Regions from separate parts of the Streptomyces sp. NPDC104307 genome, predicted to be linked through region 1. Evidence: riboswitches for the same ligand, from Rfam matches in the RefSeq annotation. Region 1 holds a riboswitch; each other region holds the start of a gene.
What was found. A riboswitch is a leader RNA that binds a small molecule or an ion and turns the genes downstream of it on or off. The one in region 1 is predicted to bind cobalamin.
Positions count from the first base shown of each region.

Region 1 (9,708 bases):
CGGCCAGACCGTCATCCTCACCCGGATTGCCCACCGGGCGACCGCGATGCCGGAGGGGGAGGACCTCGCGACGCTGGGCCGCAGCGGGGCCCTGATCGTCCTGCACCTCGCCGCCAGGTACGTGGACCGGGTCGTCGAGGAACTGCTGCCGCACTACGGGGCCGACTGCCCCACCGCCGTCGTCGCCTTCGCCTCCCGCCCCGACGAACTCATCCTGCGCGGACCTCTCGACGGCATCGCGGAACAGGTGAAGGCTGCGGGCGTGATCCGTACCGCCGTCATCATGGTCGGCCGCACGCTCGGCGCCGACCAGTTCCGCGACAGCCACCTCTACTCGCCCGGACGCGACCGGCACGCCTGCTGACACACCCCCGTCCCCCCGGCACCGGGCGGCGGCGGGTCAGCGCACCGCGCTGCGCCCGACGACCGTGCCCGCCCGGTCGATGCAGATGACATCGACGGCGACCGGCGAGCCGCGCAGCACCGTCAGCGCCTCGTCGCGGGCGGCCACCGCCACCAGGTCCCCGAGGGGGACGCCGGCCGCCTGGCAGGACCGGAGCGCCGCGAGGCCCGTGTTCGCGGTGGCCACCTCCGCGGCCAGGGCCTCGTCCGCGCCGCCCCGCCGGGCCAGTCCGGCGAGGAAGACCTTGTCGACCTGGGAACGGGCCGAGTGCAGGTCGAGGTGGCCGGCGGCGAGCTTCGACAGCTTGGCGAACCCGCCGCAGATGGTAAGCCGGTCCACGGGGTGACGGCGCACGTACTTCAGCACGGCGCCCGCGAAGTCCCCCATGTCGAGCAGGGCGATCTCCGGCAGCCCGTACTCGGCCACCACGGTCTTCTCGGACGTCGAGCCCGTGCAGCCCGCCACATGGGTGTGGCCCGCCGCACGCGCCACGTCCACGCCCCGGCGGATCGAGTCGATCCACGCCGAGCAGGAGTACGGCACCACGACACCGGTCGTGCCCAGGATCGACAGTCCGCCCAGGATGCCCAGTCGCGGGTTCCAGGTCGAGCGGGCGATCTCCTCGCCGTGGTCGACGGAGACGGTGACCTCGACGTCGCCCGTGCCCCGGTGCGCCTCGGCGACCCGCGCGAGGTGGTCGCGGATCATCTCGCGCGGCACGGGGTTGATGGCGGGCTCGCCGACGTCGAGCGGGAGTCCCGGCAGGGTGACGGTGCCCACGCCGGGCCCCGCCCTGAACACCACGCCGGAGCCCGGCGGCAGCCGCCGGACGGTGACGCGTACGAGAGCGCCGTGGGTGACGTCCGGATCGTCCCCGGCGTCCTTCACCACACCGGCTGTCGCCCGCTCCCCGGCCAGCTCCTCCACCGCCAGCGCGAACGCCGGGGTCTGGCCCCGGGGGAGGGTGATGGTCACCGGGTCGGGGAAGTCGCCGGTCAGCAGGGCGGTGTACGCGGCCGTGGCCGCAGCGGTCGCGCAGGCACCGGTCGTCCAGCCGGGCCGCAGACCGGTGTGTTTGAGTTGGGCGCCGCGCCCGCCCTTCGCCTCACCCACGGATGGACCTCATGCACGTACTCGTACTCGGCGGGACCACGGAGGCCCGCCGCCTCGCAGAGCTGCTGGTGGCGGCACTGCCGGAGGACGCCCGGGTGACCAGTTCGCTCGCGGGGCGGGTGGCCAGTCCCAGGCTCCCGCCGGGCGAGGTGCGCGTCGGCGGGTTCGGCGGTGCCGACGGCCTTGCCGCGTGGCTGCGTACGCACCAGGTGGACGCGCTCATCGACGCCACCCATCCTTTCGCCGGGACGATCAGTTTCAACGCGGCGACAGCCGCCTCGGCTGCCCATGTTCCCCTGCTGGCACTGCGCCGACCCGGCTGGGTGCCCGGCCGGGGCGACGACTGGCACCCGGTCGGCTCCCTGGAGGAGGCCGCACGCGCACTGCCCGCGCTGGGGCGGCGCGTGTTCCTCACCACGGGACGCATGGGACTGGCCGCCTTCGCCGGGCTGGACGCCCTGTGGTTCCTGATGCGGTCGGTCGACGCACCGGAGCCGCCGTACCCCGCCCGGATGGAGGTCCTGCTCGACCGGGGGCCGTTCACCGCGGAGGGGGAGCGGGAGCTGATCCGCCGCCACCGCATCGACGTCCTCGTCACGAAGGACAGCGGCGGCGCCGCCACCGCCCCCAAGCTCGCCGCCGCCCGCGAGGCGGGGATCCCGGTGGTCGTGGTGCGCCGGCCACCGGTCCCCGAGGGGGTCGCGGTGGCCGATACCCCGGAGCGGGCCCTCGACTGGCTGCGCGGGTCCGGCGGCGGCCGGACCGGGGCTTGAGCCCCGGGGTAGCGGCGGCTCAAGCCTCCGGGTAGCGGCGGACGGAGACCTGGGCTCAGCCCTCCGGGTAGCGGCGCGGCGTCCAGACGATCTGCTCCCCGTCACCGCGCCGCACCCACCGCGTCTGCGAGGACCCGACGATCAGGATCGTCCGCATGTCGACCTCAGCCGGGTCGAGATCGGCCAGCCGGACGGTGCGTACGCTCTCGGCCGGTCCGCCGACGTCCCGGCCGAGCACGACCGGGGTGTCCGGCGAGCGGTGCTCCAGGAGCAGTTCGCGCGCCTTGCCGACCTGCCAGGTCCGGCTGCGTGAACCGGGGTTGTACAGCGCGAGCACCAGGTCCGCGGAGGCCGCTGCCCGCAACCGCTCCGCGATGACCTCCCACGGCTTGAGCCGGTCCGAGAGCGAGATCGTGGCGTAGTCGTGGCCCAGCGGCGCCCCCGCCCGTGCGGCCGCCGCGTTGGCCGCCGTCACGCCCGGCAGCACCCGTACCGGCACGTCCGCGTACCCGTCTTGGGAGGCCACTTCGAGGACGGCCGTCGCCATGGCGAAGACCCCCGGGTCCCCGCCGGACACCACGGCCACCCGCCGTCCGCGACGCGCCAGGTCCAGGGCGAACTCGGCGCGCTCCGACTCGACCTTGTTGTCCGAGCCGTGCCGGGACTGCCCCGGCCGGACCGGCACCCGGTCCAGATAGGTGGTGTAGCCGACCAGGTCGTCGGCGGCGGCCAGCACCCCGCGCGTCTCGGGCGTCAGCCACAGCGGCCCGGCGGGCCCCGTGCCGACCACGGCGACCTCGCCCCCGCCCGGAGTTTCCTCGGGACGCGGCGCGTCGATCCTGCTGGGCAGCACGGCGACCGCGAAGTACGGCACGGAGCCGGCGTCGATCCCGGCGAGCTCGCCCGTGCGCTCCCCGGCCATCGTGGCGCGCTCCACGTAACGGGCCTCGGGCAGCCGCCCCGACGCCTCGAAGGCGCGGCGCACCGCGGGGAACGTACGGCCCAGCTTCATCACCACCGCGGTGTCCGTGGCGGCGATCCGGGCGGTCAGCTCCTCCTCCGGCAGGGTGCCGGGCAGGATGGTCAGCACCTCCTCGCCCTCGACGAGCGGGGTGCCGAGCCGGGCGGCCGCCGCGCTGACCGAGGTGACACCGGGGATCACCTCGGTCGGGTAGCGGTCGGCGAGCCGCTTGTGCATGTGCATGTACGAGCCGTAGAAGAGCGGGTCGCCCTCGGCGAGCACGGCGACCGTGCGCCCCGCGTCGAGGTGGACCGCGAGGCGGGCCGCCGCCTCGGTGTAGAAGTCGTCCAGCGCGCCCCGGTAGCCGCCCGGGTGGTCCGTGGTCTCCGTCGTGACGGGGTAGACCAGGGCCTCTTCGATGTGGTCGGGGCGGATGTGTCCGGCCGCGATGGACCGGGCGATCGACCGTCCGTGCCGGGCGCTGTGATAGGCGACGACATCGGCCTCGGCGATGACCTGCACGGCGCGTACGGTCATCAGGGCCGGATCGCCGGGGCCGAGCCCGACTCCGTACAGCCGGCCGTTCTTCTGCTCGCTCACGCTTACTCTTCCTCGCTGGCGATCGCGTTGAGGGCGGCGGCCGCCATGGCGCTGCCGCCCCGCCGGCCGCGCACGATCAGATGGTCGAGCCCGGACGCGTGTGCGGCCAGGGCGTCCTTGGACTCGGCCGCGCCGATGAAGCCGACCGGCACACCGATGACGGCGGCGGGGCGCGGCGCGCCCTCCTCGATGAGTTCGAGCAGCCGGAACAGGGCGGTGGGCGCGTTGCCGACGGCGACGACCGCGCCGTCCAGCCGATCGCGCCACAGCTCCAGGGCGGCCGCGCTGCGGGTGGTGCCGAGTTCCGCCGCGAGACCGGGCACCGCTGGGTCCGACAGGGTGCACACGACCTCGTTGCCGGCGGGCAGCCGCTTGCGGGTGACCCCGCTGGCGACCATGGCCACGTCGCACAGGATGGGCGCGCCGGCCCGCAGCGCCTCACGGGCACGGGACACCACGTCCGGGGTGAAGGCCAGATCGCGTACGAGGTCGACCATGCCGCAGGCGTGGATCATCCGGACCGCCACCTGGCTCACATCGGCGGGCAGTCCCGACAGATCGGCCTCCGCGCGGATCGTGGCGAAGGACTGGCGATAGATGGCCGGTCCGTCCTTCTCGTACTGGTGCACAGTGCTGTCGCTCTCTTCATCGGGCATGGAAGTCGGGCATGGAAGTCGGGCATGGAAGTCGGGCATGGAAGTCGGGCGTGGAATGGGTCGGTCGGGTCCGGGAGCGGTCGGCCGGTGGGAAAGGTCAGGTGCCGGGGCACGGGGCGGGGCGCTGCTCGTCCAGGCCGCCCCGGGCCGAGGCCACGGCTGCCGCTAGAGCGGCCGGGCTGTCGGCGACGGGCTGCGGGGCGTGCCGTTCACCGTCGCGCACCAGGGAGACCCGGTAGCCGTCCGGGGCGGCGACGACATCGACCCACGCGCCCCGCGGATGGCCGCACCGGCGTTCGCACCCCGACCAGTACACCGGCAGCGCGCCCACGGGCCCCAGGGCCGCTGTCGCCCCGGCCCGGACATCGGCGAGGGACTTGGCGCAGCCGGGGCGCCCGATGCAGGCCCCCACTCCGGTCCAGGGGGAGCGGGGCCCGGTGATCAGGCCGGCGGTCCCCAGAGCGTCCAGTGCCTCTGCGGCCCGTGCGCGCTCCACGCCCGGTACGACGACGCCGCGCCAGGGGGTCAGCCGCAGTTCGCCGCCGCCACCCTCCCCTTGCCGGGCGGCGCGGGTCAGCGCCCGCCACTGTTCCGCGCCGACGCGGCCCAGGGGTACGCCGACGCACAGCGCGACCGTCTCGTGCGGTCCGTCCACGATGCCGGGAGCGGGAGCGGGAGCCGCGGGCTGCGCGGGGTGTACGGGTCCGGCAGTGCGCGTGGCGCGGATTCCGGCCTGGCGCAACCGCCGGACCACCTGGTCCAGGAGGATCCCGACGTCCGCGCGCAGATCCGTCACCCGCCAGACGCCGGAGCCGCGCGCGGTGTCCAGGAAGGTCTCGGCGGCGATCAGCGCGGCAGCGGGAGCGTGCGCACCGGGTATCCGCAGCACGGATTCGGCCGGGCCGATCCGCAGAGCCGCGTCCCCGTCGGCCCGCGCCAGCAGCGTCACATCGGCGCCGAGCGCGTCCACATCGCCGCGGCCGTCGTCGAGCGCGAACAGGAACCGGCCCGACAGCTCGGTCGTCAGGTCACTCGCGCACACCAGCTCGTCCAACGCGGACAGCCACGGGCGGATGTCCCGCTGCCCCCGGCCGTCGAGCCCGGACAGCGGGGAGGCCACGATGTTGCGGACGCGCTCGTGGCGCTCGGAGGGCAGCAGCCCCGACTCACCCATGCGGGAGGCCAGTTCGCCGCCGCAGTCCGGCGGCAGACCGCGCAGCTGCACATTGCCGCGCGAAGTGAGATGCAGCTCACCATCGCCGAGCCGCTCCGCCAACTCCCGCACCACGTCGGCCTGCGCCGCGCTCAGTACCCCCCCGGGGATCCGGACCCGGGCCAGCGCACCGTCGTCCGCCCGGTGCAACCGCAGCGTGCCGGGGCAGGCGTCACCGCGGTCACGGACCGGCGCGGCTCCTGTGGGCACGGGCAAAGTGGCTGGCGGGGGCATGGCGGCGAGCATACCGACCATCTCATCAGATCCGTATGCCTCCCAGTTCTTGACCGCCCCTTACTATGCCTAGCGACGGGCCTTGCGGTCCGTAGTCGCCACAGACGGCGACAGGGGAGGAAGCCCGGTGCGATTCCGGCGCGGTCCCGCCACTGTGATCCCGGCCGCACCGGCCGGGTGAGTCAGGAACTCCCTTCCCCGTGCCACTCGGCCCGTCCGAGCAGGGGAGTCCCATTCCGACACCGCCCGGGGCGTGGATACCCCGAGGAAGGCCAGACGCCGCATGATCCTGCTCCTGTCGACGTCAGACACCGACCTGCTCAGCGCCCGCGCCTGTGACGGCCCGGTCGCCTACCGCTACGCGAACCCCTCCCGGCTCCCGCTCCAGGACCTCCCGCAGCTCCTGGACGGCACAGAGCTGGTCGTCGTACGCCTCCTCGGCGGGGTCCGCGCCTGGCAGGACGGCCTCGACCAGGTGCTGGCCACCGGCCGCCCCGTCGTCGTCCTCACCGGCGAACAGGCCCCCGACGCCCAGCTGATGGCCGCCTCCACCGTCCCGATCGGCATCGCCGCGGAGGCCCACGCCTATCTGGCACACGGCGGCCCCGGCAACCTGGAGCAGCTCGCCCGCTTCCTCTCCGACACCGTCCTGCTCACCGGCCACGGCTTCGAACCGCCCGCCCCGGCGCCCTCCTGGGGACCGCTGGAGCGCACGCCCCGCGCGACGGACGGCCCCACCATCGCGGTGCTCTACTACCGCGCCCACCACATGAGCGGCAACACCGCGTTCATCGACGCCCTGTGCGGCGCCGTCGAGGACGCGGGCGGCCGCGCCCTGCCGCTGTTCGTCGCCTCGCTGCGCACACCGGAGCCCGAGCTGATCGACGCCCTGCGGGCCGCCGACGCGATCGTGACCACGGTGCTCGCCGCGGGCGGAACCCGGCCTGCGGAGGCGTCGGCCGGCGGTGACGACGAGTCCTGGGACGCCGGCGCCCTCACCGGCCTCGACGTGCCCATCCTCCAGGCGCTCTGCCTCACCGGTTCGCGGTCCGACTGGGAGGACAACGACGAGGGCGTCTCGCCGCTGGACGCCGCGAGCCAGATCGCCGTCCCCGAGTTCGACGGCCGCCTGATCACCGTCCCGTTCTCGTTCAAGGAGATCGACGAGGACGGCCTGCCGGCCTACGTGGCCGATGCCGAGCGCGCCGCCCGGGTCGCCGGGACCGCCGTGCGCCACGCGCGGCTCCGCCACATCCCGAACGCAGACAAGCGCCTCGCGCTCGTGCTGTCCGCGTACCCGACCAAGCACTCCCGGATCGGCAACGCCGTCGGACTCGACACCCCGGCGAGCGCCGTCGCCCTGCTGCGCCGGCTCCGCGCCGAGGGGTACGACTTCGGTGACGAGGAGGTGCCGGGCCTCGCCTCCGGTGACGGGGACGAGCTGATCTACGCGCTGATCGAGGCGGGCGGCCACGACCAGGAGTGGCTCACGGAAGAGCAGCTGGCCCGCAACCCGGTCCGCATCCCGGCCGCCGACTACCGGCGCTGGTACGCGACGCTGCCGGCTGAACTCCGCGAGGCCGTCGAGGAGCACTGGGGCCCCGCTCCGGGCGAGATGTTCGTGGACCGCTCGCGCAATCCCGAGGGCGACATCGTCCTCGCCGCCCTGCGCCGGGGCAATCTGCTCATCCTCATCCAGCCGCCGCGCGGCTTCGGCGAGAACCCGATCGCGATCTACCACGACCCCGACCTGCCGCCCTCGCACCACTACCTGGCCGCCTACCGCTGGATCGCCGCCGCCGCGGACGACAACGGCTTCGGCGCCGACGCGATGATCCACCTCGGCAAGCACGGCAACCTGGAGTGGCTGCCCGGGAAGAACGCCGGGCTCTCCGCCGCGTGCGGCCCCGACGCGGCGCTTGGCGACCTCCCGCTCGTCTACCCGTTCCTGGTCAACGACCCGGGCGAGGGCACCCAGGCCAAGCGCCGCGTCCACGCCACCCTGGTGGACCACCTCGTACCGCCGATGGCCCGCGCCGAGAGCTACGGCGACGTGGCCCGGCTGGAACAGCTGCTGGACGAGCACGCCCAGATCGCGGCGATGGACCCGGCGAAGCTCCCGGCCATCAGGGCCCAGATCTGGACCCTGATCCAGGCCGCGAAGCTCGACCACGACCTGGGTCTCGAAGACCGCCCGGAGGACGAGGGCTTCGACGAGTTCATCATGCATCTCGACGGCTGGCTCTGTGAGATCAAGGACGCGCAGATCCGCGACGGCCTGCACGTCCTGGGCGGCGCGCCCGCCGGAGCCGACCGGGTCAACCTGGTCCTGGCGATCCTGCGGGCCCGCCAGATCTGGGGCGGCACCACCTCCCTGCCCGGCCTGCGCGAGGCGCTCGGTCTCGACGAGTCGGCGGCCACCCGCACCACCGCCGACGAGGTGGAGGAGCAGGCCCGCGCCCTGGTCCAGGCGATGGAGGACGCGCAGTGGGCGCCGGAGGCCGTCGCAGACGTCGCCGCCGGACACCCCGGGCCCGTCGCCGACATCCTCGACTTCGCCGCCCGCGAGGTCGTGCCCCGGCTGGCGGCCACCACCGACGAACTCGACCACTGCGTCCACGCCCTGAACGGCGGCTTCGTCCCCGCAGGCCCTTCCGGCTCCCCGCTGCGCGGCCTGGTCAACGTCCTGCCGACCGGCCGCAACTTCTACTCCGTCGACCCCAAGGCGGTGCCTTCCCGTCTCGCCTGGGAGACCGGACAGGCGCTGGCCGACTCCCTGCTGGAGCGCTACCGGACCGACAACGGCGACTGGCCCACCTCGGTCGGCCTGTCCCTGTGGGGCACCAGCGCGATGCGTACCGCCGGCGACGATGTCGCGGAGGCCTTCGCGCTGCTCGGCGTCCGCCCGGTCTGGGACGACGCCTCGCGTCGGGTCACCGGGCTTGAGGCGGTCCCGGCCGCCGAACTGGGGCGCCCGCGCATCGATGTGACGCTCCGCATCAGCGGCTTCTTCCGCGACGCGTTCCCGCACACCATCGGCCTCCTGGACGACGCGGTCCGCCTCGCGGCCTCGCTGGAGGAACCCGCGGAGCAGAACTACGTACGGGCGCACACCCAGGCGGACCTGGCCGCGCACGGCGACGAACGCCGCGCCACCACCCGTATCTTCGGCTCCCGCCCCGGCACCTACGGCGCCGGACTGCTCCAGCTCATCGACTCACGGGACTGGCGCACCGACGCGGACCTGGCCGAGGTCTACACCGTCTGGGGCGGCTACGCCTACGGCCGCGAACTCGACGGACGACCGGCCCGCGAGGAGATGGAGACGGCGTACAAGCGCATCGAGGTCGCGGCCAAGAACACCGACACCCGCGAGCACGACATCGCGGACTCGGACGACTACTTCCAGTACCACGGCGGCATGGTGGCCACCGTGCGCGCGCTCAAGGGCACCGCCCCAGAGGCGTACATCGGGGACTCCACCCGGCCGGAGACCGTCCGGACCCGCACCCTGGTCGAGGAGACCTCGCGCGTCTTCCGGGCCCGCGTCGTCAACCCCAAGTGGATCGAGGCGATGCGCCGCCACGGCTACAAGGGCGCCTTCGAGCTGGCCGCCACCGTCGACTACCTCTTCGGCTACGACGCCACGACGGGGGTGGTCGCCGACTGGATGTACGACAAGCTCACCGAGACCTATGTCCTGGACCCGGCCAACCGCGAGTTCCTCCAGCGCGCCAACCCCTGGGCCCTCCACG
Region 1 is NZ_JBVJMU010000010.1:25,412-35,119, reverse strand. It holds gene cobM (precorrin-4 C(11)-methyltransferase) at 1-364, shown strand, start outside; gene ACZ601_RS24105 (cobalt-precorrin-5B (C(1))-methyltransferase) at 401-1,516, opposite strand; gene ACZ601_RS24100 (cobalt-precorrin-6A reductase) at 1,528-2,289, shown strand; gene cobJ (precorrin-3B C(17)-methyltransferase) at 2,345-3,850, opposite strand; gene ACZ601_RS24090 (precorrin-8X methylmutase) at 3,853-4,479, opposite strand; gene cobG (precorrin-3B synthase) at 4,604-5,965, opposite strand; cobalamin riboswitch at 6,013-6,164, shown strand; gene cobN (cobaltochelatase subunit CobN) at 6,237-9,708, shown strand, end outside.

Region 2 (9,708 bases), on a different contig from region 1:
TCTACCTCCTGGAGCGCCGGGTCGAACAGACGGTCCCGGCGGGCCGGGCCGCCCTCGGCATGCTCGGTGACGTCACCGCCGAGACCCGCCGCATCAGCCGTGCGGGCCTCCACACGGCCGCCGGGCTGCTGACCGCGCTGTGCGCCTCTGCGGCCCGCCGCGACCGGGACCACTTCGGCCGCCTCCTGCCTGCCGATACGGACGACTTCGCCCTGTACTGGCTCGCGGCCGCCCGTTATACGGCTGCCGTGGCCGAGTCCCTGTGCGCGGCGGCCTGGGGAGCCCCGCGGCCGGCCGGCGAAACGCCGTCACGCTCGCGGTAGGGGCCCGCGGGCGTACCGGGCGGCGTTCATGCCTCGGCGGGTGCGCCCGTGGCCGCCGCGATCAGGGCGGTCGCCGCGGCACGGGTGGCCGCGGCCACGCCGGAGCCGTGGTCCATCAGGGCGGAGATGCCGGCGCCGTCGTAGAGGATCTGGAGCTGGTGGCCCAGGGCGTCGGGGTCGGCGGCGCCCGCCTCGGTGGCGAGGCGGGTGAAGAGTCCGCGCATCCAGCCGCGGAAGCTGTCCGCCGCTTCCTGGACCAGTCCGCCGGGGCTGGCCTCCGCGCCGACGCGGATGAACGCGCAGCCGTGGAAGTCGGGCCGGTCGAACTGCCGTCCCTGGGAATCGAAGACCGCGAGCATCTGCTCGCGGGGCGTGTCGTGCTCCGCGACGGCCCGGGTGATCCGCTCTGCGGTGGCCGCGTGCCGGGTGTCCAGGTAGGCCCGGACGAGCTGCTCCTTGCCGCCGAAGGTGTTGTACAGCGACGCCTTGGCCACGCCCGCGTGCTCGATGACCCGGTCGATTCCGACGCTCTGCACGCCCTCGGCGTAGAACAGTTCGTCGGCGGCGGCGAGCAGGCGCTCGCGCGCCGACGGCTTCGCGGTGCTCCGGACACTCGCCATGGCGGTCACTCCTTCAGACAGATCTGTCTACATTATGCCCCGGCCCGGGGCCACCCCTCAGGCGCTGCCGCCGATCCGCTCGCCCGGCAGGACCGCCGCCCCGTCCCGGCCGCCGCGCACCAGCCCGAGCAGCGCGAACGCCGCGAGGACGATCACGGCGACGCCGTACTCCTGCGCGGTGGCGGCGAGTCCGCCCGCGTGGACGACGAGGAACCCGGCGATCACGGTGGGCACGCCCATCCCCAGGTAGGAGATGACGAAGAGCAGGGACAGCACCCCGGAACTCTCGTGCGGCCGGGCCAGCGGCATGACCGTACGGATGCCGCCCTGGAACCCGCTGCCGAAGCCGACGCCCGCGAGGGCGGTGCCGGCGAAGAAGCCGGTGGGGGAGGAGCCGCGGATCGAGGCGAGGGTGAGGGCCACCCCGGCGATCAGCGCGAGGATGCCGGTGAGCATCACCGTCCGGGTCGCCGCCTTGCGCAGGACCAGTACGGAGACGGCGGCCACCCCGGCGAGCACGAACAGGCTCAGCCCGCCCAGGACTTCGGACCCGGAACCGGTCAGCCGGCGCGCGAGGGACGGGCCCAGCGACCCGTACAGCCCGGCCAGCGCCCAGACGGCGAACAGCACCGGTGCGGCCACCAGCATCGGGCGGCGTACGGCGCGCGGCAGCTTGATCTCCGGGGCCAGGCTCGCCAGTGCCCCCGGCTTGCGGGTCACCGTCTCCGCCATCAGCGCGACGGCGACGGCCTGGACGACGAAGACCGCCAGCAGCCCCAGGTAGACCAGGTGCGTGGGGGCGGGCAGGAACTGGACGACGAGTCCGGAGACCAGCGCGCCGGTCGCCGTGCCGATGCCCGGGGCTACCGCGTTGGTGATCGTGCCGCGCGGCCGGTCGATGTCCATCATTCCCGCACCGATCGCGCCGAGCGCCGCGCCGGTCGACAGGCCCTGCACGATCCGGGCGGCCATCAGCGCCGGCACGCCGTCGGCGGTGGTGAACACGACCATCGAGAGGGCCTGCGCCGCCAGCGCGGCCAGCAGCACCGGCCGCCTGCCGACATGGTCGGAGAGCTTGCCCATGGTGAGCAGCCCGAGCAGCACGGCCACCGCGTAGACGCCGAAGACCACGGTCGTGGTGATCGGGTCGAAGCCCCATTCCGCCTGGTAGACCGCGTAGAGCGGAGTCGGTGCGCTGGAGGCCGCCAGGAACGAGATGGTGATCGAGGCGAGTACGTACAGCGCCACGTTCGGCGGCAGCCGCCGGCCCCGAGTGGATATGGCGGCGGGTATGGCAACGGATCCGGGGCCGGCGGGCGCCGCGTCCGATGCGCGGGCCGGTTTGGATATCGGGACGACCGAGGGATTCGTCATGACCATTCCCGTCCAGAGCATTGAGTAGACCTGTCTGTCTAGTTTCTTCAAAGAGGCTAGACAGACAGGTCTACTCAGGTCAAACGCGGTCGCGCACCGGCAGCCGCCAGTCCGAGCAGCAGACCGGGGTGGCCGTGCTCCGTCGCCCGTGTGGTGCTCCCGTCAGGGGCTTCTCCGGGTCGGGTCGGGGGCCGTTCAGGGGTGCTCGGGGGGTACTCCGGGGCGCCCGGGGCTCAGGGGCGAAAAGGAGGGCGCCGTGCCGTACCCGTAAGCTGATCACGCCCCGCGGGGGAAGTCCGGTCGAATTCCGGCGCTGACCCGCAACGGTAGGCGGAGCCCTCCTGATGGCTCCGCGAGCCCGATTACCCGCGGTGGTGAAGGCTCCTGTCAATTCGCCGTGGACTGCGAGAGGTGCTGCACAGGGCGCCTCGCGTCCGGGCCGCTCCTTCGATCGTGCAGGTGCACGGCCTGAGGTGAAAGCGATCCGACCGTGGTCACTCCCCTCGAACGCATACCCGCCCCGCCCTCGCGCGCGGCGCGCGCCGGTGGCGGGCCCGCCCCTCCCCGCCGCGTACCCCTGCCCCTGCTGGTGATCACGCTGTGTGTCCTGCTGCCGCTCTCCCTCGTCTGCGGCGCCGGAATCGGTGCCTCGGGGCTCTCCTGGGGAGAGGTGTCGCGCTACCTGTGGGCCGGCCTGACGGGACAGCGGATCGCTCCCGGCGAAGTCGCCGGATACACCATCGTGTGGGAGCTGCGCTTTCCACGAGCCGTGCTGGCCGCGGTCGTCGGAGCCGGACTGTCCGCGATCGGCGTCGCGGTCCAGGCCATGGTCCGCAACGCCCTGGCCGACCCGTTCGTCCTCGGCATCTCCTCCGGCGCCGCCGTCGGCGCGAACGCCGTACTCATCTTCGGGATCTTCGGCGCATTCGGTGTCTGGGCGCTGTCCACGGCGGCGTTCGTCGCCGCGCTCCTCGCGATGATGCTCGTATACGCGGTCGCCGGCACCGCGCGCGGACTGACCCCGCTGCGCCTGGTCCTGACGGGCACGGCCATGTACTACGGCTTCTCGGCCATCACGACGTTCATGGTGTTCGCCGCGGAACGGGGCGAGGCCGCCCGCTCCGCGATGATGTGGATGCTGGGCAGCCTCGGGGGCGCCACCTGGTCCTCCGTACCGATCGCCGCGGGCGCCACCATCGGCGGCCTCGCCCACCTCTGGTGGTCGGCGCGCCGGCTCAACGCCCTGGCGATGGGCGACGAGACCGCAGCCGCCCTGGGAGTGGACGCGGGCAGGCTGCGCAAGGAACTGTTCCTGGTCTCCGCAGCGGTCACCGGGGCACTGGTCGCGGTGAGCGGCGCGATCGGCTTCGTCGGGCTGATGGTCCCGCACGCCGCACGCATGCTGGTCGGCGCGGATCACCGCCGTCTGCTGGCCGTCGCACCGCTCGCGGGCGCCGTCCTGCTGATCTGGGTGGACATCCTCTCGCGCGTGCTGCTCGCCCCGGCCGAACTGCCGCTCGGCGTGCTGACCGCGATGATCGGCGTGCCGTGCTTCATCCTGCTCATGCGCCGCCGCTCCTACACCTTCGGGGGTGCGTGATGCGGATCGACATCGACGCGCTGACGGTCGAGATCGCCGGCGCGCGGCTGGTGGAGGACGTCACGCTGCGAGCGGGCGACGCTCAGCTCGTCGGCCTGGTGGGGCCCAACGGCAGCGGGAAGTCAACGCTGTTGCGCTGCGTCTACCGGGCGCTGAACCCCGCCACCGGAACCGTCCGGATCGGCGGCGAGGACCTGCACGCCCTGAGTCCGCGGGAGAGCGCCCGTCGGCTGGCCGCGCTTCCCCAGGAGTCGAGTCACGAGTTCGACTTCACCGTCGCCGAGATCGTGGCGATGGGAAGGATGCCGCACCAGGGACCGACGGCGCGCATGTCGGAGGAGGACCGGCGCACCTGTGAGGCGGCGCTGGCGGAGGTCGGGGCAGGCCACCTGGCCGACCGGGGCTTCCTGACCCTGTCCGGAGGCGAGAAGCAGCGGGTCCTGATCGCCCGCGCCATGGCGCAGCAGCCACGCGCGCTGGTGCTCGACGAGCCCACCAACCACCTGGACATCGCCCAGCAGCTGGAGGTACTGGCCCTGGTGCGTGCCAGCGGACTGACCGTGCTCACGGCGTTGCACGACCTCAATCTCGCCGCGCTCCACTGCGACGTCCTCCATGTCATCGACCGCGGCCGGATCGTCGCCTCGGGCGCCCCGCACGACGTACTCACCCCTGAACTGCTGGCCGAGGTCTTCGGCGTCCGGGCGCACCGCGTACCGCACCCGGAGACCGGCGCCGTACAGCTGATCTTCGACCGTCTCCTCCCCGTCGCCCGTTCCTAAGGAAGCACTGCCACCATGCCCAGCCCGATACGTCCTGCCGCAATCGGCCTCGCCCTCACCGCTGTCCTGGCCCTCAGTGGCTGCGGCGCCGAGATCACCCCACAGGACGGGAACGACGACAAGAGCGCACCCGCCGCCGGGGGCCACTACCCCGTGACCGTCGAGAACTGCGGTGAGAGGAAGACCTACGAGAAGGCCCCGCAGCGCGTGGTCACCAACGACGTCGGAATCACCGAGATCATGTTCGCCCTGGATCTCGAAGACCATATGGCGGGCTATGTGATGCCCGACGACAAGGGCGATCTGACATCCGTCCCCTGGAAGGGCGGCTACAAGAAGACCACCTGGCTGTCCAAGAAGACGATCAACAAGGAACTCGTCCTCGGCGCACGCGCCGACCTGGTCTTCGCGGGCTGGAACTACGGCTTCAACGAAGGGGACGGATTCACCCCGGCCGCCCTGAAGAAGGTGGGCGTCGACTCCTACCTGCTGAGCGAGTCGTGCCGCAACGGGCAGGGGAAGGCGCGAGGGGTGATGCCGCCGCTCGACGCGCTCTACACCGACCTCCGGAACCTGGGGAAGATCTTCGACGTCGAGAAGCGTGCCGAATCCCTGATCGCACGGTTCCGGAAGGAGGTCGCCCAGGCGCAGGCGACCGCCCTGAAGGGCGCCGACCGGCCGAGGGTGTTCCTCTACGACGACGGCCGCGACAAGCCGCTGACCTCGGGTGCCTACGCCGGACCGCACGACATCATCACCAGGGCCGGCGGCGACCACGTCATGAAGGACCTCAAGGACACCTGGACGACGGTGGGCTGGGAGACCGTCGTCGAGCGGGACCCCGAGGTGATCGTCATCAACAACTACGGGGACACCAGCGCGGAGCAGAAGCGGAAGTTCCTGGAGTCCTATCCGCCACTGGCCAATGTGTCGGCGATCAAGAACGACCGCATCGTGGTCCTCGACTACGTGGACCTCGTCGAGAGCCCGCGCAACCCGGCGGCCATCACCTCACTCGCGGCGGCTCTGCGGAAGGCCCGGAGCTGACCTGCGTCCGACCTGGGACAGCCCTGAGGTCTGCTTCCCGGCACCGCCGGCCCCGCCACCAGGGGCCGGCGGCCTACCCGTTCAACGGCGATCTCCCGGACTGCGACGGTCCGCCCCCGGTGACGGGCGAGGTGCGGGTACTGAAGACGGACGCCGATTCCGGTGCACCGCCGGCAGGCGCGGACTTCGAGCTGTGGCGGGAGACCAACGGGGTCGACGGCCTCCAGACCTCGGGCACGGACCCGGACACCCTGGTGACGACGTGTACGACCCCGTCATCGGGAGTCTGCGCGGAGACGACCGCGGTGGGCACGTACTACTGGCGCGAGACCGAAGCACCCGACGGCTACGAACTCCCCGACCCCGACGTGTTCGGATTCGCCGACCTCGCCACGTACCGCACCGTGCTCGTCGTCGAAGCCGCACCCGATCCGAACGCGGCGGGCCACTGCCCGGTCGAGTCCTCCCGATCACGTCTCGACCATCTGCGACAACGCCCCCATGCCGTACGCCCAGTTCTTCGACGGCGGACAAGCCCTCCACGGCCACCCCGGCGACCTCTACGACGGCGGGGGCTCGGCAGGCTGCGTCAACCTGACCGTGGACGACGCGGCGAAGCTGTGGAACCTCCTCGCGATCGACGACCGCGTCTACGTATGGGGCGTCAAACCCGGCACCGCCGGATGAGCAGGCCGGAACCGCCCGCCGCCGTGCCGGGCTGACACTCCCAGCACTCACACCGGGCGACACACCGGGGCGACGCGCCTCCGACGGGACGCCGTCGATGTCGGGATTACGCCATGGCGTTCACTCGCCAGCCCGAACGCGCCCACGGCGATCCGGAATTGGCGACGCTGCTGGTCCAACACCCCTTTGGACCAGGAGCTGTCCTGTGAGACGCACCCGACCATGGCGGTCCACGGCTGCCGGCCTCGCGACCGTCGCGCTGATGGCCGCCGCCGTACCCGCGGCGCACGCCGGCATCGCTCCCGCCCCGTCGACCGGCACCGGCGCGGCGTCCGCCCGCACCGCGACCGTCACCCTGATCACCGGTGACGTGGTCGAAGCGCGCCTGGCTCCCGACGGCCGGATCCTGTCGGCCACGCCGCGCCCCGTGGACGGCACCGACCACCCCGCCGCCGTCTGGCAGGACGGCAGCCGCACCTACGTCTTCCCCCAGGGCGTCGAGAAGCTGGTGGACGCCGGGCTCCTCGACGCACGGCTCTTCGACATCGGCGGACTCGTCGCGGACGGATACGACGACGCGCACTCGGCCACCATGCCGGTGATCGTCGAGTACGCGGGCGGCCGAGCGCCGCGCACCGCCCGTCCGGGCACCCGGACCACCACCACGCTCGACTCCCTCGGCGGCGCCGGCCTCGCCGTGGCCAAGGACACCGCCGCCGACGCCTGGCAGGACCTGACCCCGGCGAAGGCCTCGGCCCGCTCGTCCGGCGGTGTCACCAAGATCTGGCTGGACGCCAAGGTCAGGGGTTCCGCCACCGGCGCCCCCGGCACCCCGACCGTCCCGCTCACCGGAGCGGGCACCGCCCACAAGGCAGGGCTCGACGGCTCCGGCGTCAAGGTGGCCGTCCTGGACACCGGAGCGGACGCGGACCACCCGGACCTCGCCGGCCGGATCACGCAGACCAAGGTGTTCGTCACGGGCCAGGACGCAGCGGACCGCACCGGCCACGGCACCCACACCGCGTCCACCATCGCCGGAACCGGCGCCGCGTCCGGCGGCCGGTACGCGGGAATGGCACCGGGGGCCGGACTGCTCGTCGGCAAGGTGCTCGGCGACGACGGCTCCGGCACGCTCAGCGGCATCGTCAGCGGCATGGAGTGGGCCGTCTCCGAAGGCGCGAAGGTCGTCTCCATGTCGCTCGGCGCCGACGGCGCCACCAGCTGCGCGGGACCGGACGTCGAAGCGGTCCAACGCCTCGGCGACAAGGCCCTGTTCGTCATCGCGGCGGGCAACGCCTCGCTGCACGGCACCGTCTCCACACCCGGCTGCGCACCGAGCGCCCTCACCGTCGGCGCCGTCGACCGCCACAACGAGACCGCGCCCTTCTCCAGCCGGGGCCCCTCCGCCGACGGGATCGACGCCAAGCCCGACATCGCCTCCCAGGGCGTCGACGTCGTCGCAGCCCGCGCGGGCGGACGCGGCGCCCAGGCATACCAGTCGATGTCCGGCACCTCGATGGCCACCCCGCACGTCGCGGGCGGCGCCGCTCTCCTCCTCCAGCAGCACCCCGGCCTCGCGCCGGACCGGCTCAAGGCGCTGCTCACCTCGTCGGCCAGGGACACCGACGCCCCGGTCCTGGACCAGGGCGCAGGGCCGATGGACGTGTCCCGTGCGATATCCCAGCCGGTGACCGGTCAGCCCAACCCGCTGCTCGGTGACTTCGCGTACCCGCAGGCCGGGCTGGAGCCGGTCGAGAAGGCGGTCACGCTGACCAATGCCACGGACAAGGACGTCACCCTGACCCTCGCCGTGCGCGATGTGCGGGGCGACGACGGCTCCCGTGTCCGGGGATTCGCCGCACCGGCCCGTACCAGGATCAGGGTCCCGGCGCACGGCACCGCCGACGCGCCGGTCCGTATCGACCCCGCGGTGAAGCTCGACGCGGGTGACTACGGCACGCTCACCGGACGCCTCGTCGGCACGGGCGCCCACGGGGCGCGCGTCACCGTCCCGTTCGGCGCGCACCTGGAGGTGCCGTCCGCCGGCCTGACCGTCAAGGGCCTCGACCGGCACGGCGACCCGGCGGCGTCCCCGTCGGCGTTCCAGCTGTTCGACGACCACCGCGACACCGCGACCCGGTACACCCTCGGCTACCCGGACGCGGGCAGCACCACGATCCGGGTGCCGCTCGGCACGTACTCCCTCAGCGCCCTGATCATGACCCGGGACGAGCCGGGCAACGTCGGCAGCGTGGCCTCCGTGTCCCAGCTCTACCGGCCGGAGGTCACCGTCTCCGGCGACACCACGGTCACCCTGGACGCGCGCGCCGCCGAGCGGATCGCGTGGGACACCGAGCGCGCGAGCCTGCCCAGGGGATTCGCGATCGGGCTGACCTACGGACTGGACGGCACCGGGCGACTGCTCGCCGGGTACGCCACCTCCGTCCCGTCGTACGCCAAGGCGATCTACGCCCAGCCGGTCCGGCACGCGGAGAAGGTCACCTTCCTCGCGTCGGCCCGGCAGGCCGCGCCGCTCGCCCGGTTCACCTCCGGCGGCGGAAGGGTCCTGGACTCGCTGCCGGTACAGCAGGCCACGGAGTTCGACGGCAAGGGCTCCGCGGCGGTGGTCGCGATCGGCAAGGGCACGGACGCCGCCTTCGCCGCCCAGGACCTCTCGGGCAAGGTCGCCCTGGTCGACGCGGGCCCCGGCGGCGGTAACTCCTACGGCTGGGACGCGGCCGCCCGGAAAGCCGGCGCCGCCGGTGTCCTGGCCGCCGTGCCCGACACCCAGGGCCGCTTCCAGATCACGGGCGCCGAGGGCGGTGTTCCGCAGGCCACCATCACCTGGGACGACGCGCTCGCCCTGAAGGCAGAGGCCGCGCGCTCAGGTTCAGCGAAGGTCGGCTGGTCCGGCACCGCGAGTGCCCGGAGCCCGTACGTCTACAACCTGGCACACGTCTCGAAGGACGCGATCCGGCCCGGCCCCCAGCGGGTGCGCGACAGCGAACTCGCGGTCACCGACGCCCGCTACCACGTGCAGCAGGCCACCGGCGACGCCACGTACTGGTCCGACGTGAAGGTCGGACTGCCCGGCATGCCGGCCGTGTGGGCGGGCGGTACGACACTGCCGCTGCGCGCCCCGCAGCAGCGCACCGAGTTCTTCACACCGTCGGGCGGCGAGGGCCTGACCTGGACGACCCTGATGCGCCGCGACCTCGGCACGAACGGCGGCACCGCCTATGACGGGCCGCGTGAGGCACGGAAGGGCAAGTCCA
Region 2 is NZ_JBVJMU010000001.1:1,210,073-1,219,780, reverse strand. It holds gene ACZ601_RS04960 (hypothetical protein) at 1-323, shown strand, start outside; gene ACZ601_RS04955 (TetR/AcrR family transcriptional regulator) at 350-943, opposite strand; gene ACZ601_RS04950 (MFS transporter) at 1,001-2,317, opposite strand; cobalamin riboswitch at 2,560-2,705, shown strand; gene ACZ601_RS04945 (FecCD family ABC transporter permease) at 2,808-3,917, shown strand; gene ACZ601_RS04940 (ABC transporter ATP-binding protein) at 3,917-4,699, shown strand; gene ACZ601_RS04935 (ABC transporter substrate-binding protein) at 4,715-5,746, shown strand; partial or broken gene ACZ601_RS04930 (hypothetical protein) at 5,866-6,048, shown strand; partial or broken gene ACZ601_RS04925 (L,D-transpeptidase) at 6,155-6,433, shown strand; gene ACZ601_RS04920 (S8 family serine peptidase) at 6,639-9,708, shown strand, end outside.
Region 2: another riboswitch for cobalamin. It lies ahead of ACZ601_RS04945 (FecCD family ABC transporter permease); the one in region 1 lies ahead of cobN (cobaltochelatase subunit CobN).

Region 3 (9,708 bases), on a different contig from region 1:
AGGCCCAGCATCAGGGTGAGCCGCATCCGCTTGCCGAGGCGGGCGAGCAGCAGTCCGATCAGCGTGCCGAACAGCATGATCAGCGCGACGTTGACGCCGGTGAAGACGACGGTGCGGACGGTGACGCGCCAGAAGTCCTCACCACCGAGGATCTCCTTGTAGTTCTTGAACCCGTTCCATTCGGTGGCGTGCCGGATCATCTGCCCCATGTTGAGGTTCTGGAACGACAGCATGCCGTTCTTCACCAGGGGATAGCCGAGGAGGAGCGCCGTCACGGCGAGCGCGGGCACGAGCAGCAGATAGGCCGCGGCCCCCGCGCCCACCTTCCGCCTGGGTTTCCCGCCCGGTGCGGCGGGTGGCTGCCCGCCGTGCCCCCGGCCGGTGGCTGTCTTGGCCACGTCCGACGGATTGGTCTCTACTGCCATGCTCGTCATCACTTCCAACAGAGCCCTACAGGAACGGTGCGTACAGCCGGGACGGCGGGTGGATGCCCGCCGCCCCGGAGTGTGTCGCGCTGCTGCGACTACTGCTGCTGGCTCAGGCGCTTGTTGAGCTCGCCCTCGACCTTCTTGGCGGCGTCGGCGGACGACTTACCCTGCAGGACCAGCGTCATGTAGGACTTGATCGGGTTCGGCGGGTTCTCGACCGGCGCCCATTCCGGGATCAGCGGCGTCGTGCCACCGGACTTGGCCGCGGCGGGACCGGCGGCCTCGGCGGCGGGCTGGCCCACGGCGAACTTCTGCATGGCCTCGGACTTCGGGGTCCAGCCGGCCTCCTTGACGAGAGCGCCGTCGTTCGCCTCGCTGAGGGCGATCTTCAGGAACTCCTTGGCGAGGTCCTGCTTCTTGCTGCCCGCGGCGACGGCGAAGTTGGAGCCGCCGAGGAAGACGCCCTCGGGCTTGTCCGCGGTCTCACCGGGGATGGTGAAGAAGCCGATGTCCTTCTCCAGCTTCGGGTTGGCCTTGATGGCCGTGCCGGCCTCGTAGCCCATCGCGATGATGGCGCCGGTCTTGCCCTTGGCGAAGACCTCGGCCTGCTGCGGGGTGGCCTCGTCCTTGTCCTTGGGGGCCTTGGAGTAGGACTGGTACTTCTTGTACACGTCCATGGCCGCGGCGACCTTCGGGTCGGCCAGGTTGGAGACGTACTTGTCGCCTTCCTTCTTGACCGGCTCGACGCCCTGACCGACGAGCAGACCGTCGAAGAAGTACCAGTTCTGGCCGGGCAGGTAGATCGGCTCGGCGTCACCCTTCTTCTTGATGGCGTCGAAGGCCTTGAAGAGGTCCGCGCGGGTCTTCGGCGTCTCGGTGATACCGGCGTCCTTGAAGACCTTCTTGTTGTACATGACGACGCGGTTGCCGAAGTACCACGGCAGGGCGTACTGCTTGCCCTCGAAGACGGAGGGGGCGTTGATCGAGTCGGGCCAGTCGCCGCCGATCTCCTTCTTGACGTCCGCGAGCTCGGCGAGGCCGCCGGTCTTGGCGTACGCGGGGGTCTGGGTGTTGCCGATCTCCAGCACGTCGGGCGGGTTGGACTCGGAGAGGGCCGTGGTGACCTTCTGCTGAATACCGTTCCATTCCTGGACTTCGATCTTCAGCTTGGCCTTGGTCTTCTTCTCGAACTCGTCGGTGACCGTCTTGGTCCAACCGGGCGGGTTCGAGCCGGACATCGTCCAGACCGTCAGGGTCTGGCCCGCGTATCCTTCGGCACCGGCCTTCTTGCCGTCGCCGCTGTCGTCGTCAGAACCACAGGCCGCCATGCCGAACACCATGCCCGCGACGCCGATCGCCGCGATGAGCTTGCGCTTCACGCCACCCTCCTCAGGGATGCTGCAACCCCCGCCCACCGCACAAATAGCGTCGACGAGTACTACTGGGGCTGGAACCTGGTCTTTAATGGTTTAGACCAGTACCGGGAGCTTGGCCTAGACCTTTAGGGGTGTCAAGGGTGTATAAGAAGTGCACTCGCGTCCGTTATAGGACCGACATCTGAGGGAGGGCGACGAGCCGTGACCGGACCGTGCCACCATGTGAGCCGCGACAGACGGAGGAGCCGGTGACGGCAGCAGCGCAGCAGTCGGGAAGGCGGACCATGGGCGTCGACGGGGGCAGTTCGGAGAACGATACGGGGGCGAGCGCGGGCACGCGCACCGCGCGCGTTCCGAAGTACTACCGGCTGAAGCGACATCTCCTCGACATGACGGACACGATGCCGCCCGGCACCCCCGTGCCGCCGGAACGGACCCTGGCCGCCGAGTTCGACACCTCGCGCACCACCGTGCGCCAGGCGCTCCAGGAACTGGTCGTCGAGGGCCGGCTGGAGCGCATCCAGGGCAAGGGCACCTTCGTGGCCAAACCGAAGGTCTCGCAGGCCCTGCAACTCACCTCGTACACCGAGGACATGCGCGCCCAGGGACTGGAACCGACGTCCCAGCTGCTGGACATCGGCTACGTCACGGCCGACGACACACTCGCCGGGCTCCTCGACATCACCGCCGGCGGCCGCGTGCTGCGGATCGAGCGGCTGCGACTGGCGAGCGGTGAGCCGATGGCGATCGAGACCACCCACCTTTCGGCCAAACGCTTCCCGGCGCTGCGGCGTTCGCTGGTGAAGTACACCTCGCTCTACACGGCCCTGGCCGAGGTGTACGACGTCCGGCTGGCCGAGGCGGAGGAGACCATCGAGACCTCGCTCGCCACCCCGAGCGAGGCCGGACTGCTCGGTACGGACGTGGGCCTGCCGATGCTGATGCTGTCCCGGCACTCGCTGGACGAGCAGGGCGAGCCGGTCGAGTGGGTCCGTTCGGTCTACCGGGGCGACCGCTACAAGTTCGTGGCCCGCCTCAAGCGCCCGCTGGACTGAGCTCAGCACTCCTGAAGCCCTCGTGGAAGCGATTCCACGAGGGCTTTTCCGTGCTCCGGGCAGGGACTTCGTACCGTCATTGGTCTGCACCACTTCCCCGACACCGAGGACCGCCGCAGCCACCGGCCACCGGACGGAAGACCGTTGCCGGACCGCAATGCGGACAGGGGGTGACGCTGGGCGGGACCCTCGCCTAGATTTCCTGCGCATTACATCGGTGATCAGCGAGGGGACGGAGTCGCCGCCATGCCGGAAGAACCAGTAGGAAAGCCAGCGGAACCAGGAGCGGCACCACCCACGGTCACACCCGTGCGGGTGGTCATCGCGCTCTGCCTCATCGCGCCGTTCGTGGCGATGCTCTGGGTGGGTTCGTACGCCAAGATCGACCCGACCTTCATCGGCATCCCGTTCTTCTACTGGTACCAGATGCTCTGGGTGCTCATCTCGACCGCACTCACGATGATCGCGTACAAGCTGTGGCAGCGTGACCAGCGCGCGCGCAAGGGGGGTGCGTCCGCATGAAGGACGGCGTGAACGGCATCGCGCTCGGTGTCTTCATCTTCTTCTTCCTGGCCGTCACGGTCGTCGGCTTCATGGCCGCCCGCTGGCGCAAGGCGGAGAACGAGGCCAGCCTCGACGAATGGGGCCTGGGAGGACGGTCCTTCGGTACCTGGGTCACCTGGTTCCTGCTCGGCGGCGACCTCTACACCGCGTACACCTTCGTCGCCGTGCCCGCGGCGATCTACGCGGCCGGCGCGGCCGGCTTCTTCGCGGTGCCCTACACCATCCTGGTGTACCCGCTGATCTTCACCTTCCTGCCGCGCCTGTGGTCGGTCTCGCACAAGCACGGCTACGTCACCACCTCGGACTTCGTCCGCGGCCGGTTCGGCTCCAAGGGGCTGTCGCTGGCCGTCGCGGTCACCGGCATCCTCGCCACCATGCCGTACATCGCGCTCCAGCTCGTCGGCATCCAGGCGGTGCTGGACGTGATGGGCGTCGGCGGCGGCGAGGACACCAACTGGTTCGTCAAGGACCTGCCGCTGCTGATCGCGTTCGCGGTGCTCGCCGCGTACACGTACTCCTCGGGGCTGCGCGCGCCCGCGCTGATCGCGTTCGTCAAGGACGGGCTGATCTACCTGGTCATCGCCGTGGCGATCATCTACATCCCGATCAAGCTCGGCGGCTTCCACGACATCTTCGCCGCCGCGCAGGAGAAGTTCAACGGCCCGCCGGGCGGTAAGCCGACCGGTGCGCTCGCGCCCGGCGTGGACGGCCAGTGGGGTTACGCCACACTGGCGTTGGGCTCGGCGCTGGCGCTCTTCATGTACCCGCACTCGATCACGGCGACGCTCTCCAGCCGCAGCCGCAACGTGATCCGCCGCAACACCACGATCCTGCCGCTGTACTCGCTGATGCTGGGCCTGCTCGCGCTGCTCGGCTTCATGGCGATCGCCGCCGGGGTCAAGGTGGACAACGGCCAGCTGGCGATCCCGCAGCTGTTCGAGGACATGTTCCCCGACTGGTTCGCGGGCGTGGCGTTCGCCGCCATCGGCATCGGCGCCCTGGTCCCCGCGGCGATCATGTCGATCGCGGCGGCGAACCTCTTCACCCGGAACATCTACAAGGACTTCCTGAAGCCCGACGCGACGCCCGAGCAGGAGACCAAGGTCTCCAAGCTGGTCTCGCTGCTGGTGAAGGTCGGCGCGCTCGCCTTCGTCCTCACCATGGACAAGACGGTCGCGATCAACTTCCAGCTGCTCGGCGGCATCTGGATCCTCCAGACGATGCCCGCCCTGGTCGGCGGACTGTTCACCCGCTGGTTCCACCGCTGGGCGCTGCTCGCTGGCTGGGCGGTCGGCATGGTCTACGGGACGGCCGCCGCCTACGGGGTCGCCAGTCCCACCCAGGCGCACTTCGGCGGGTCTTCCAAGGAGATCCCGGGCATCGGTGAGATCGGCTACATCGGCCTGACGGCGTTCGTACTGAACATCGTGGTGACCGTCGTCCTCACCTTCGTCCTGAACGCCCTGAAGGCGCCTGCCGGACTCGACGAGACCTCTCCCGGCGACTACACCGCGGACGCGGGCGACCCGGGCGTGAAGACGGAGCTCCCGCCGGCCACGGCCGGTGCGCCCGGCGGTCACTGACCACGGCGCCACGGGCCGCCGCACCCCCAGCACGTGGGGTGCGGCGGCCCGTTCGCACGTCCGGCGAAAACCCCGTGCCGTCGCCGCCCGGAGGTGCGGCAGACTTCCGTGCATGGACATAACCATCAGGCCGATCGAGCCCGCCGAGTACGCCGCCCTAGGCGAGATCACCGCCGAGGCCTATCTCGGGGACGGGCTGCTGGACTACGGCGCCGACGACCCGTACCTGGTACAGCTGCGCGACGTCCCCCGGCGGGCCGAGGAGGCCGAGGTGCTCGTCGCGACGGACGCCCGGGGCCGCGTCCTCGGCGGGGTCACCTACGCGCCGCCGGGCAACCGCTGGGCCGATATCGCGACGCCGGACGAGGCCGAGTTCCGGATGCTCGCGGTCTCCCGGGAGGCCCGCGGGGCCGGGGCGGGCGAGGCGCTCGTCCGGGCCTGCATCGACCGCGCACGGGCCACCGCGGGGGTCACCGGAATCGTCCTCTCGACGCAGCCGGCCATGCGCGGGGCCCATAGGATCTACGGGCGCCTCGGCTTCGTCCGGACCCCGGAAAGGGACTGGTATCCGATCGAGGGGCTCTCGCTGCTGACGTACCGACTGGAGTTCCCGGCGGTCTCCTGATCGGCCACGCGACACAACATGTGGGGGCTGCCTCATCGGGCGGCCCCCACATGTATGCTCGTGCTCGCTGTCGCCGCAGGGAAATCCGGTGCGAATCCGGAACTGTCCCGCAACGGTGTGATCGGTGTGCTTTTGCGCACCCCGAGTCCGAGGACCTGCCGACAGCGCGTCCGGCTCGACCGAACCGGACGCCCAGACGTCCGGGCCTCGTGGATGGGCCGGTGGACGCCGCACGGAGTGCTGCCCGAACGGGCCCCGCTCCGCCCGGCTGCCCCCGCTCCCCCGTCGGCCCAGAGCCGAGCGAGGGAGAGCACCACGTGACCATCGCGCCAGCCGATCCGGTTTCAGCGGCCGAATCAACGGGAACCACGAGCGACGGACCGGGCACCGCACTGCTGCGGACCCTCACCGCCCTCACCGCGGATCTGCCCGACACCGACCCCGGACGCGTCGCCGCCGCCGCGCTGCGCGGCCGCAACGCCCGGTCGGACGAGGCCGAGCTGCGCTCGCTGGCCACAGAGGCGGCCGCCGGCCTGATCTCCGAGGACCCCGCCTACTCCCGGCTCGCCGCCCGGCTGCTCACCCGCTCCATCGCGGACGAGGCGGCCGGGCAGGGCTCGACGTCCTTCTCCGCCTCGGTCGCCGTCGGACACCGCGAGGGCCTGATCGCGGACCGCACCGCCGAGTTCGTGACGCTGCACGCGGCCGCCCTGGACGCCCTGGTGGGACAGGCGCTCACCGACGGCGCCGACGACCGCTTCGGCTACTTCGGACTGCGCACCCTGCACAGCCGCTACCTGCTGCGCCACCCGATCACCCGCCAGGTCGTCGAGACCCCCCAGCACTTCATGCTGCGGGTGGCCGCCGGGCTCGCGGAGGACAACTCGGAGCACGCGCTGGACGAGGTCGCGGCCCTGTACCGGCTGATGAGCCGGCTGGACTACCTGCCCTCCTCCCCCACCCTCTTCAACTCCGGTACCCGGCACCCGCAGATGTCCTCCTGCTATCTGCTGGACTCGCCGCTGGACGAGCTGGACTCGATCTACGACCGCTACCACCAGGTGGCGCGCCTCTCCAAGCACGCGGGCGGCATCGGCCTCTCGTACTCCCGCATCAGGGCCCGAGGTTCGCTGATCCGGGGCACCAACGGGCACTCCAACGGCATCGTCCCGTTCCTGAAGACGCTCGACGCCTCCGTCGCGGCGGTCAACCAGGGCGGCCGGCGCAAGGGCGCCGCCGCCGTCTACCTGGAGACCTGGCACGCGGACATCGAGGAGTTCCTGGAGCTGCGCGACAACACGGGCGAGGACCAGCGGCGCACGCACAACCTGAACCTGGCGCACTGGATCCCGGACGAGTTCATGCGCCGGGTCGACGCGGACTCCACCTGGTCGCTGTTCTCCCCGGCCGATGTGCCCGAGCTGGTGGACCTGTGGGGCGACGCGTTCGACGCCGCCTACCGGGCGGCAGAGGCCAAGGGCCTGGCCCGCAAGACCATGCCGGCCCGTGAGCTGTACGGCCGGATGATGCGGACCCTCGCCCAGACCGGCCAGGGCTGGATGACGTTCAAGGACGCCTCCAACCGGACCGCGAACCAGACCGCGGAGCCCGGCCGCGTCGTGCACTCCTCGAACCTGTGCACGGAGATCCTTGAGGTCACCGACGACGGCGAGACGGCCGTCTGCAACCTCGGTTCGGTCAACCTCGGCGCGTTCGTCGACGGCGGCACGATCGACTGGGAGCGGCTCGACGCCACCGTGCGCACCGCCGTGACCTTCCTGGACCGGGTCGTGGACATCAACTTCTACCCGACCGAGCAGGCCGGGCGCTCCAACGCCCGCTGGCGGCCGGTGGGCCTGGGCGCGATGGGCCTCCAGGACGTCTTCTTCCAGCTGCGGCTGCCCTTCGACTCCGCAGAGGCCCGCGCGCTCTCCACGAAGATCTCCGAGCGGATCATGCTCGCGGCCTACGAGGCGTCCTGCGATCTCGCCGAGCGGTCGGGCCCCCTCCCCGCCTGGTCCGAGACGCGTGCCGCACGCGGCGTGCTGCACCCCGACCACTACGACACCGAGCTGAACTGGCCGGAGCGCTGGGACGCGCTGCGCGCCCGGGTCGCGAAGACCGGCATGCGGAACTCGCTGCTCCTGGCCATCGCGCCGACCGCAACGATCGCGTCCATCGCGGGCGTGTACGAGTGCATCGAGCCGCAGGTCTCCAACCTCTTCAAGCGCGAGACGCTCAGCGGTGAGTTCCTCCAGGTCAACGCCTACCTGGTGGACGAGCTGAAGCGGCTCGGCGTGTGGGACGCGCGGACCCGCGAGGCGCTGCGTGAGGCCAGCGGCTCCGTGCAGGGCTTCGCCTGGATCCCCGAGGACGTGCGGGCGCTGTACCGCACGGCGTGGGAGATCCCGCAGCGCGGACTGATCGACATGGCGGCGGCCCGTACGCCGTTCCTGGACCAGAGCCAGTCGCTGAACCTGTTCCTGGAGACGCCGACGATCGGCAAGCTCTCCTCGATGTACGCGTACGCCTGGAAGCAGGGGCTGAAGACGACGTACTACCTGCGCTCGCGCCCGGCGACCCGGATCGCCCGTGCGGCGTCCGGGCAGGTCGCGGCCGCCGCCCCCATTCCCGTACAGCAGGCGGCCGCGCCCGACGCGGACGCGATCGCCTGCTCCCTCGAAAACCCCGAGTCCTGCGAGGCCTGCCAGTAATGAGCACCAACGACCACAAGAACCTGCTCGACCCGGGCTTCGAACTGACCCTGCGGCCCATGCGCTACCCGGACTTCTACGAGCGCTACCGGGACGCGATCAAGAACACCTGGACGGTGGAGGAGGTCGACCTGCACTCCGACGTCGCCGACCTCGCCAAGCTGTCGCCGGGCGAGCAGCACATGATCGGTCGGCTCGTCGCGTTCTTCGCGACCGGTGACTCGATCGTCTCCAACAACCTCGTGCTGACGCTGTACAAGCACATCAACTCCCCGGAGGCGCGGCTGTACCTGTCGCGGCAGCTCTTCGAGGAGGCCGTGCACGTCCAGTTCTATCTGACGCTGCTGGACACCTATCTGCCCGACCCGGACGACCGGGCGGCGGCCTTCGACGCGGTCGAGGAGATTCCGTCGATCCGCGAGAAGGCGCAGTTCTGCTTCAAGTGGATGGACTCGGTCGAGAAGATCGACCGGCTGGAGTCGAAGGCCGACCGCCGCCGCTTCCTGCTGAACCTGATCTGCTTCGCGGCGTGCATCGAGGGGCTGTTCTTCTACGGCGCGTTCGCCTACGTGTACTGGTTCCGTTCGCGCGGTCTGCTGCACGGCCTCGCCACGGGCACCAACTGGGTCTTCCGTGACGAGACCATGCACATGAACTTCGCGTTCGAGGTCGTGGACACCGTCCGCAAGGAGGAGCCGGAGCTCTTCGACGACGCCCTCCAGCAGCAGGTCACCGACATGCTGAAGGAAGCCGTCGAGGCGGAGCTGCAGTTCGGCCGCGACCTGTGCGGCGAGGGGCTGCCGGGCATGAACACCGAGTCCATGCGCGAGTACCTGGAGTGCGTCGCCGACCAGCGGCTCGAACGGCTGGGCTTCCCGGCGGTGTACGGCTCCGAGAACCCGTTCTCCTTCATGGAGCTCCAGGGCGTGCAGGAGCTGACGAACTTCTTCGAGCGCCGCCCCTCGGCCTACCAGGTGGCGGTCGAGGGCACGGTCGGCTTCGACGACGAGTTCTGAGCCCTTCAGACCCTCGCCCAGCTCCTCAACTGCGGACGCCGTGCGGCCTTCACCGGCTGCGCGGCGTCCGCCGTTTCCGGTGGTGCGGTTCTCCGGCTCCGTTCCGCGTTCCTGAGCTCGCGGTCGATGCGGAGCTCGCGGACGATCCCGATCAGCGCCGGGAGCAGGACGAGGGTGATAACTGCGGATATGCCCAGGACGTTCGTGAATGTGTTCATGCCTCTACTGTCGTCCGTCCGGACGAGATCCGGCAGTGGCAGGACTGTCATGGAGCATCGAATTACTGCCACACTGGGGGCATGCTGAAAAACGTCGCCGTCCTGCTGCTCGACGAGGTCCACCCCTTC
Region 3 is NZ_JBVJMU010000014.1:78,202-87,909, reverse strand. It holds gene ACZ601_RS28760 (carbohydrate ABC transporter permease) at 1-425, opposite strand, end outside; gene ACZ601_RS28755 (extracellular solute-binding protein) at 524-1,807, opposite strand; gene ACZ601_RS28750 (GntR family transcriptional regulator) at 2,089-2,859, shown strand; gene ACZ601_RS28745 (DUF3311 domain-containing protein) at 3,106-3,381, shown strand; gene mctP (monocarboxylate uptake permease MctP) at 3,378-5,006, shown strand; gene ACZ601_RS28735 (GNAT family N-acetyltransferase) at 5,119-5,631, shown strand; cobalamin riboswitch at 5,686-5,808, shown strand; gene ACZ601_RS28730 (ribonucleoside-diphosphate reductase subunit alpha) at 5,949-8,345, shown strand; gene ACZ601_RS28725 (ribonucleotide-diphosphate reductase subunit beta) at 8,345-9,361, shown strand; gene ACZ601_RS28720 (hypothetical protein) at 9,367-9,579, opposite strand; gene ACZ601_RS28715 (helix-turn-helix domain-containing protein) at 9,661-9,708, shown strand, end outside.
Region 3: another riboswitch for cobalamin. It lies ahead of ACZ601_RS28730 (ribonucleoside-diphosphate reductase subunit alpha); the one in region 1 lies ahead of cobN (cobaltochelatase subunit CobN).